DNA from 2 places in the Tsukamurella sp. NPDC003166 genome. Region 1 is predicted to be linked to the other one. Evidence: riboswitches for the same ligand, from Rfam matches in the RefSeq annotation. Region 1 holds a riboswitch; the other holds the start of a gene.
What was found. A riboswitch is a leader RNA that binds a small molecule or an ion and turns the genes downstream of it on or off. The one in region 1 is predicted to bind cyclic di-AMP.
Positions count from the first base shown of each region.

Region 2: another riboswitch for cyclic di-AMP. It lies ahead of ABZX10_RS09780 (C40 family peptidase); the one in region 1 lies ahead of ABZX10_RS13630 (transglycosylase family protein).

Region 1 covers NZ_JBEXNL010000010.1:154,541-158,742, reverse strand. Annotated here, with positions in the region: gene ABZX10_RS13645 (molybdenum cofactor synthesis domain-containing protein) at 1-219, shown strand, start outside; gene ABZX10_RS13640 (molybdenum cofactor biosynthesis protein MoaE) at 212-637, shown strand; gene ABZX10_RS13635 (hypothetical protein) at 681-1,559, opposite strand; gene ABZX10_RS13630 (transglycosylase family protein) at 1,775-2,428, opposite strand; cyclic di-AMP (ydaO/yuaA leader) riboswitch at 2,438-2,598, opposite strand; gene ABZX10_RS13625 (MoaD/ThiS family protein) at 2,750-2,989, opposite strand; partial or broken gene moaA (GTP 3',8-cyclase MoaA) at 2,993-3,976, opposite strand; gene ABZX10_RS13615 (hypothetical protein) at 3,988-4,200, opposite strand.
Region 2 covers NZ_JBEXNL010000006.1:161,028-165,229, forward strand. Annotated here, with positions in the region: gene ABZX10_RS09775 (NlpC/P60 family protein) at 1-764, opposite strand, end outside; gene ABZX10_RS09780 (C40 family peptidase) at 852-1,520, opposite strand; cyclic di-AMP (ydaO/yuaA leader) riboswitch at 1,535-1,687, opposite strand; gene ABZX10_RS09785 (hypothetical protein) at 1,808-1,978, opposite strand; gene ABZX10_RS09790 (DEDD exonuclease domain-containing protein) at 2,162-3,991, shown strand; gene ABZX10_RS09795 (Lrp/AsnC ligand binding domain-containing protein) at 4,017-4,202, shown strand, end outside.

The sequences.
Region 1 (4,202 bases):
CTGACCTTCGAGATCCCCGGCCTCGCCAACGCCATCCGCACGTCGGGCCTGCCGGACGTCCCGACGACCGTGCTCAGCCGCGGGCTCGCCGGCGTCGCGGGATCCTCGCTGGTCGTGAACCTGCCCGGGTCCAGCGGCGGCGTCCGCGACGGGCTGGCCGTGCTCGACGGGGTGCTGCTGCACGCGCTGGACCAGATCCGCGGCGGCGATCATGGTTGAGGTCGTCGTCGCGCAGGTCACCGAGGACCCCATCGACCTGCCCGCGCACGAGGCGGCGGTGACGAGAGCCGAGGCGGGTGCCGTCGTGGGTTTCGTCGGAGCCGTTCGCGATCACGACGGCGGGCGCGGTGTGACACGGCTGGAGTACTCGGCGCACCCCAGCGCCGGGCGGGTTCTCGCCGACGTCGTGCAGGCCGAGGCGGACGCCGCGCAGGGGGTGCGAGCGGTCGCCGTGTCGCACCGTGTGGGCCCACTGGCGATCGGCGACGCCGCGCTGGTGGTCGCCGTGTCGGCGGATCACCGCGCCGCCGCCTTCGCCACCTGCGCGCGGATCGTCGACGCCGTGAAAGAGGCGCTGCCCGTCTGGAAGCACCAACTGTTCCGGGACGGAACAGACGAGTGGGTCGGCAGCGCGTAGCCGCCGACCCACTCGATGCCGGTACGTCAGGAAGTGACCGGAACTACGCGCACGTGGTGACCTTCGTGGGGTTGCACGGGCGCGGAGTGAACAGGGGGACACCGAGGTGCCCGGGAACCACCGGGACGCCGAGCACGCCGTCGGGGATCGTGGCGCCCGGGTTCGCCGGACGCTGCGGGACGTTCGCCGTGGCGGGTACGACGGGCCGCACGGGCTTGACGCCCGAACTGGTGCCGGTCACGCCGACCCCGTCGATACCGCCGTTGTCGCCGGGCGCGAGCGGATGTCCGGGGCGGCCGATCACGCCGCCGATACCCGCGCCGGGAGCACCGACGGGAACGCCGCCGACACCCGCGATGGCCGGGCCACCCAGGCCGCCGGGGATGGAGGTGCCGACGCCGCGGGGCGCGACCGCACCCGTGACGGGCGCGACGGTGCCGGTGCCGGTGCCGGTGCCGCTAGGCGCAACCACGCCGGTGCCGCGCGGGGCGACCGCGCCGGTGCCGACGGGCACGACTGTGCCGACCGCGGGCGCGACGGCGCCCACGCCGATCGGCGCCACGGCGCCCGCTCCGTTGCCGTTGCCGCGCGGTGCGACCGGGTGGGTGCCCGTGGCGGGGACGACCGCGCCGGTCCCGGTGCCGACCCCGCCGAGCCCGGGAATGACGACCGCGCCGACGCCCGGAACGGTCACCGAGCCGGGCCGGGCGGGAGTACCCGCCGCGGGCTTCGCCGGGGCGGGCTTCGCGGCCGCGGGTGCCGCTGCGCCCGGGACGGGTGTCGGCACGGGGGTGGGGTTCGCGCACGGGCAGCCGGGCGCGGCGGAGACCGGAGCTGCGACGACGAGGCCCGCGGCGGCGATCAGAGCGCCGACAGCGACGATCTTGCCGGTGGCGCGTGCGGTGCGGGGGCGAGCAGTCATCCTGGCTCTCTTTCCTGGTGTGCTGTGCAGTCGCGGCTTTGCAGTCGCGAAATGTGATCCAGGAGAACCTAGCAGACGATGTGCGACTGCAAAACGTCACCTCCTCGTGATCGGGTCGGTGTGTCGCAGTTCACAGGATGAGGGCCGGCGCGGCAACGCCGAAGGGACCGACGGCGATGCCGTCGGTCCCTTCGGGGGAAGCGTGTGTGCGGAGCTCAGTAGCCCTTGGCCGCGGCCTGCTGCAGCATGGCGAGCACGGCCGGGTCGACCTGCTTGCCGCCGTTCTGGGCCTGCGCGATGACCTGCTGGACGTAAGCCGAGTTCGCGGTCTGGCCGGCGACGGGCTTCGCTGCCGGCTTCACCGCGGGCTTGGCGACCGGCTTCTGCGCCGCCGGGGTGGCGGGCTTGGCGACGGGCTTCTGCGCCGCCGGGGTCGCGGGCTTGGTGACCGGACGCGTGGTGTTCGAGGTGCTCGTCTCGGTGGGGGACACGGAGCGCGGGGTGGCGCTACCGAGGCCGCGGCCGCAGACGGGCCATGCGCCCTTGCCCTGGCCGGCGAGGACCTTCTCGCCGATCGCGATCTGCTGAGCGCGCGACGCCTGGTTGGCGGTGGGCGCGTACTGGGTGCCGCCGTAGGAGGCCCAGGTCGACGGGCTGAACTGGAGGCCGCCGTGGTATCCGTTGCCCGTGTTGATCGCCCAGTTGCCGCCCGACTCGCACGAGGCGACCTGGTCCCACTGGGAATCGGGCGCGGCGTTCGCGGCGGGAGCGGCGAGCGCGAGACCCGCGCCACCGAGCATCGCGCCGGCGGCGGCGATCTTGGCGGCGCTCAGGCTGGTGGTGGACTGCTTGCGGTGACGAGCGGTCATCGTGTGAAGTCATTCCCTCTCTACGCGCGTGCGAAGTTAGCTGTCGGGTTCGAGCGAGAGGCTGCTCGGCCATTGCTGGCTTGACCCCTAGGGCGTGTGCCCTGCGGCCGTGCGGCCGCGGTGGTTCCTCCGCCTTCGTCCAGGTGTAGATCGTGGTGCGTTCCCCGAAACGGACACTGGACGAAGCTCTGCGCTGCGACCGATCGGGTGGCCACTGCTGCGGCCCTCAGCGACGGTAACAGACCCCGGCCCGTGGCCCAACCGTTACCGGACCGTGATTTTGTGGAGTGTGATGGATGTCACGAGCCCGTGGCGGACGGATCAGCCGCCGGCGAAGGGCGGCAGCACGTCGAGCATCGACCCCGTCGCGGGCGCCTCGAGGTCGCGGACGGCGACCTCGTCGAGCAGGTAGCTGCAGCGCGTGAGCACGCGGCCCAGCTCGGGGTGGCGAGCGGCCAGGAGGTCGGCCACCTCGGCGACTGAGGCACCGTCGGGCAGGGGGACGGTCTCCTCGGAGACCCCCGCGGCCGCGCGGGCGGCGGCGAAGTAGCGGATCAGCACGTGTCAGCCACCGATCGCGCTCATCGTGCGGGTGGGCTGCAGGAAGGCCGGGTCGTCGATGCCGTGGCCGGCCTGCTTGCCGAGCATCGCCGCGGCCCACGCGTCACCGATCTCCTCATCGGAGGCGCCGCCGCGGAGCAGGGGTTTGAGGTCGGTCTCGTCGGTGGCGAACAGGCAGGTACGGATCTGGCCGTCGGCGGTGAGCCGGACGCGGTCGCAGTCGCCGCAGAAGGGGCGCGTCACGGACGCGATGACGCCCACCGTCGACGGTCCGCCGTCCACCAGGAAGCGCTCGGCCGGCGCACTGCCCCGGGGCTCGCCGGCCGGCGTGAGGGCGAACTCGCGACGCAGCTCGGCGAGGATGTGCTCGGCCGTGACCATCGTGGCCCGATCCCAGGTGTGGTCGGCGTCGAGCGGCATGTGCTCGATGATCCGCAGCTCGTAGCCCGCGTCGAGGCAGAGGCGAAGGAGCGGGCGCGCGTCCCGGAGGCGGCCGGGGCCCAGGACGGCGTTGACCTTGACCGGGGTGAGCCCGGCGGCCGCGGCGGCCCGCAGTCCGGCCAGGGCGTCGTCGAGGCGGTCGCGGCGGGTGACCCGGGCGTACTCCTCGCGGTCGACGGTGTCCAGGGAGACGTTGACGCGGTCCAGGCCGGCACCGGCGAGCTTCTCGGCGTGCCGGGCGAGGGAGAGTCCGTTCGTGGTCAGCGAGAGCTCCGGACGCGGCTCGAGCGCGGCGGCGTGCGCAACGATCCGGTCCAGGTCCGCCCGCAGCAGCGGCTCACCGCCGGTGAAGCGGACCTCGGTGATGCCCAGGTCGCGCACCGCGATGGTGATGAGCCGGTCGATCTCGGGCCCCGTCAGGACGTGCTCGCCGGCCAGCCACGGCAGGCCCTCGGCGGGCATGCAGTAGGTGCAGCGGAGGTTGCACCGATCGGTCAGCGAGACGCGCAGGTCGCGAGCCACGCGGCCGTACTTGTCGATGAGGGGTTTCACGTCGGCTACTCGCGGTCCTCGGCGCGGCCTCCCAGGATCACGGCGACCACGCCCACGAGGAAGCCGACCGGGGTCAGCGGGGTGAGTGCGTACACCCAGGTGGGTGCGGTGGTGCCGTGCGCGAGGAGGGGAGTGAGGAACAGGGCGGCGATCGCGATCAACCCGATCGCGAACAGCGCGATCGACACGGAGACGGCGACGGAAACGGACTTGCCCACAG
Region 2 (4,202 bases), on a different contig from region 1:
GATGCGCCCCAGGCGTAGGGCATGCCGACGCGGGTGACCGCGGCGCGCACGGCGGCCAGCTCCGCGGTGCTCCCCGGCGGCACCTTGCTGGGGTCGAAGGGCGTCGGCTTGCCGATGAGCGAGCCGCGCTGCGCCCCGGTCAACCGGTCGTAGATCGCCTTGATCCGCGCGATCTCCTGGGCGAGGCGGGACTTCTTCTCCCGCAGGTCCGCGGCCTTCTTCTCGGCCTCGGTCTTCGTGGTGTCGGCGGCCTTCGCCGCCTCGTCGGCCCGCTTCGCGGCCGAGTCGGCCTCGGTCTTCGACTTCTTGAACGCGGCGACGGTGGCGACCACGTCGCGGTTGATGAAGTCCAGAGTGGACATCTGATCGAGCATCTGCTGCGGCGAATCGCTCACGAGCAGCGCATAGGTGCGGTTCGTCCGCGAGCCCTTGTAGTTCGCGACGACCACCGCGTCGATCTGCGGCTGCAACGCGGCCTGGCGCGCCTGAACGGCGGTGACCTCGCGCTTCGCGGCGACCAGGGTGGCGTCCGCGGCGCGCTTGGCGGCGGTGGCCTTCGCGGCGTCGTCCTGCGCCGCCTTCGCCGCCTCGTTCGTCGCAGAGGCCTGCTCGGACAGGTCCTTGTACTGCTTGAGAGCTGCGTCGGCGGTGTCCGGATCCGCAGTCGCGCTGCCGACCACGGTGAGCCCCGCGACCATGCACAGAGCGGCGGACGCGGCGATGCCACGCGCCAGCAGGGAGCGGGGCTGAGAGATCGATGACACGGCCGAGCGGGTCCTTCCAGACTGACGTCGCGAGGCTCCTGCCCCGCGACGAGCTGTGATTGCGGTGGCAATCACAGCAAGGTTACGTCAGTAACGTCGAGCGGAGTACACGGACATCTCGTTGAGCGGGCTCACCTTCACGGGGATGCCGTAGTTCACCGAGTGGACGACCTTGCCGTTGCCGATGTAGAGGGCGGCGTGGCTGCCGCCGTTGTAGATCACGATGTCGCCGGGCTGGAGGTCCGCGATGGCCACTGCGCGACCGCCGCCGAGCTGGCCGTAGCTGTCGCGCGGCACGGTGATTCCGGCCTGCTTCATGGACCAGTAGACGAGTCCCGAGCAGTCGAACGAGGTCGGGCCGGCGGATCCGTACGAGTAGGGCAGGCCTTGGCGCGACAGCGCGGCCTGCACGACCTTGGCCTTCGCGCCACCGGGCTGCACGCCGGCGACGGTGGTCTCGCCCGGCTTCGGGGCGATCGCGATGCCGGTGACGATGTTCGGGCGGGCCGTGGTGTTCCGCGTGGCGGCCACCTGAGCCGCTGCAGGCGCGACCTTGGCCGCGGGCTTCGCCACGGGCTTCCCGACGGGGGCGGGCTTGACCTCCGGGGCCTGCGGCGCGGGAGCCGCAGGGGCGGGCGCTGCGAAGGCGACCGCGGGAGCGGCGAGCGTACCGATGGTGACAGCGCCGGCGGCGAGGGCGCCGCGCGCGACGGTGGCGCCCTTGCTGGGCTGCGGCTGAAGCCGGTGTTTCGCCACGAAGGGTTTCTCCTAAGTTTCTTCCCGACCGCCGACCGAGTTAGCTGACGGGTTCGGGCGAGGAAGATGCCCTACCCCGGAGGCTCGAAAGACCTCCGGCGATTCACCCCGGATAACACGTGTGGGTCCCCGGCGAGGCCTCGCGGCCTCTTAGGCGGTGACCTCGGGAGACGGAGCGGTTTTCGCCCCGGGCTCCTCCGCAAGGTCTCAGAAAGATTACGAAACGGAAACGCCGCTGTCTAGCCGGACGCGCCGAGAAGCGCCGTCCGATCGGCCCCAGGGGCCGCCTATCCGGCCTGTTCGTACTGGTCAGGCACCGCGCGGAGCAGCGGCAACATTCCTTCGCTCGCGAACGCCGCGATCGCGTCGTTCAGGCCCGGTTCGGCCGTGATCGCCGGCGCCGGGGGCGATGCTGCGGCCGGCGCCGCCACGACCACCGGCCCCAGGAGGAAGCCCACGGAGCAATCGCCGCAGGCGCGGGGCTCGGCGGGGCAAGTGGCGCAGTCGACATGCAGAGCCATGACGGTGGTTCCCTTCGTTCGATCGTCTCGATGCGGCGACGGTATGCCGGACGGCCGACAAGTTTCGCGCGCCCGTTCGGGACGGGAGGACTTGTCGGTGGGGTGTTCTACGGTCTCGGCATGCAGCTCAGCCTGGACGACCTCGAGACGGGCGCCACGGACCCGGCGCTCCGGGACGTGACCTTCGTCGTGGTCGACTTGGAGACCACGGGCGGCTCGCCGAAAGGGGGCGATGCGATCACCGAGATCGGTGCGGTCAAGGTGCGCGGCGGCGAGGTGCTGGGCGAGTTCGGCACGCTGGTCGATCCGGGGCGCGGGATCTCGCCGCACATCACCCACCTCACGGGCATCACCACCGCGATGGTCACCGGCGCCCCGCGGATCGAGTCCGTGCTCCCTGCGTTCCTCGAGTTCGCGCACGGCGCGGTCCTGGTCGCGCACAACGCCCGGTTCGACATGGGCTTCCTCAAAGCCGCGGCCGCCGCCACCGGCACGCCCTGGCCGAAGGCGCAGACGCTGTGCACCGTCCAGCTGGCGCGCCGGGTGCTCACGCGGGACGAGGCACCGTCGGTCAAACTGAGCGAGCTGGCGCGCCTGTTCCGCACCGAGACCACCCCCAACCACCGCGCGCTCGACGATGCGCGGGCCACGGTCGAGGTGTTGCACGGGCTCATCGGGCGCGTCGGCAACCAGGGCATCCACACGCTCGGGGAACTGCGCGGGCACCTGCCCTCGGTCACGCCGCAGCAGCGCGCGAAGCGGCACCTCGCGGACCCGCTGCCCGAACGACCGGGCGTCTACCTCTTCCGCGGGCCGGGGAACGAGGTGTTGTACGTCGGTACGTCGGGCGACCTGCGCCGTCGCGTGCGCAGCTACTTCACCGCGGGCGAGACGCGCGGGCGCATCAAGGAGATGGTGGCACTCGCTGAGCGGGTGGACCATGTCGAGTGCGCGCACGCGCTCGAGGCCGCGGCCCGCGAGCTGCGCCTCATCGCGGCGCACACTCCCCCGTACAACCGCCGCTCGAAGTATCCGAAGCGCGGCTGGTGGATCTGCCTGACCGTCGAACCCTTTCCGAGGCTCGCGGTCAAACGGTCCGCCCCGGCGGGCGCGCCGAGCCTCGGGCCGGTCCGCTCGCGAGCCGACGCGGCGGATCTCGCGGACCTCCTCGCCGACACGTGCGGCCTCCGCACGTGCACGACCCGACTCCGGGCCGGCGCGGCCCACACGTGCGCCCTGGGGCCCGACGGTGCGCCTCCCCTCGGCGGGTGCCGGGCCTCAGTCGCGACGCCGGAGCCGGCCGCGCTGTACCGCCCCCGCGCCGACCGGGCCGCGTCGGCGCTCTCGGGCCGGTCGTCGGAGGTCTTCGACGCGCTCCAGGCACGGCTCGCCGTGCTCGCGGAGCGGGAGTTCTTCGAATCCGCGGCGCGGCTGCGCGATCGCACCGCGCACCTGATCGACCTGGTGCTCCGTTCACACGCGCTGGTGGCCTTCGCGGACGTGCCCGAGCTGTCGATCGCACATCCCGACGGGGCCGGCGGCTGGGAGCTGTCCATCGTCCGGCACGGCCGCCTCGCCGCGGCCGGGACGGCACCGCGCGGCGTGCCGCCGATGCCGGTCTTCGAGCAGCTGCGGGCGGGCGCGGAATCGGTCTACGAGGCGAGCGGGGACACCGTCGCCGCGCCGGACGTGCCCGACACGCTGTTCCCGGCGGACACGCTGCACGGTGCCAGCCCCGAGGAGGCGTCGCTGCTGCGGCGATGGGCACTGCGGCCGGGTACCCGCATCGTCGACGTGCAGGGAACGTGGGGCGAGCCGATCAACGGCGCCGGCCGCTGGCTCGACTGGGCGGAACGGGCGGGCGAAGCGGGGCGCGACGCCCGCTCGGCCGCGGCGCATCCGCGCGGGCCCGCCAGGCAATACAGTGAGGAGGCCACGCATGCCGCGTGAGTAGAGCAACCGAAAGGCCGCGTACGTGATCACCGCGATCGTCCTCATCAACGCCGACGTGCACCGCATCCCCGAGACCGCGCAGGCCGTGGCGAACGTCGAGGGCGTGACCGAGGTCTACTCCTGCGCGGGCGACATCGATCTCATCGCGAAGGTGCGCGTGCGGCAGCACGACGAGATCGCCGAGGTCGTCACCGAGAAGATCAACCGC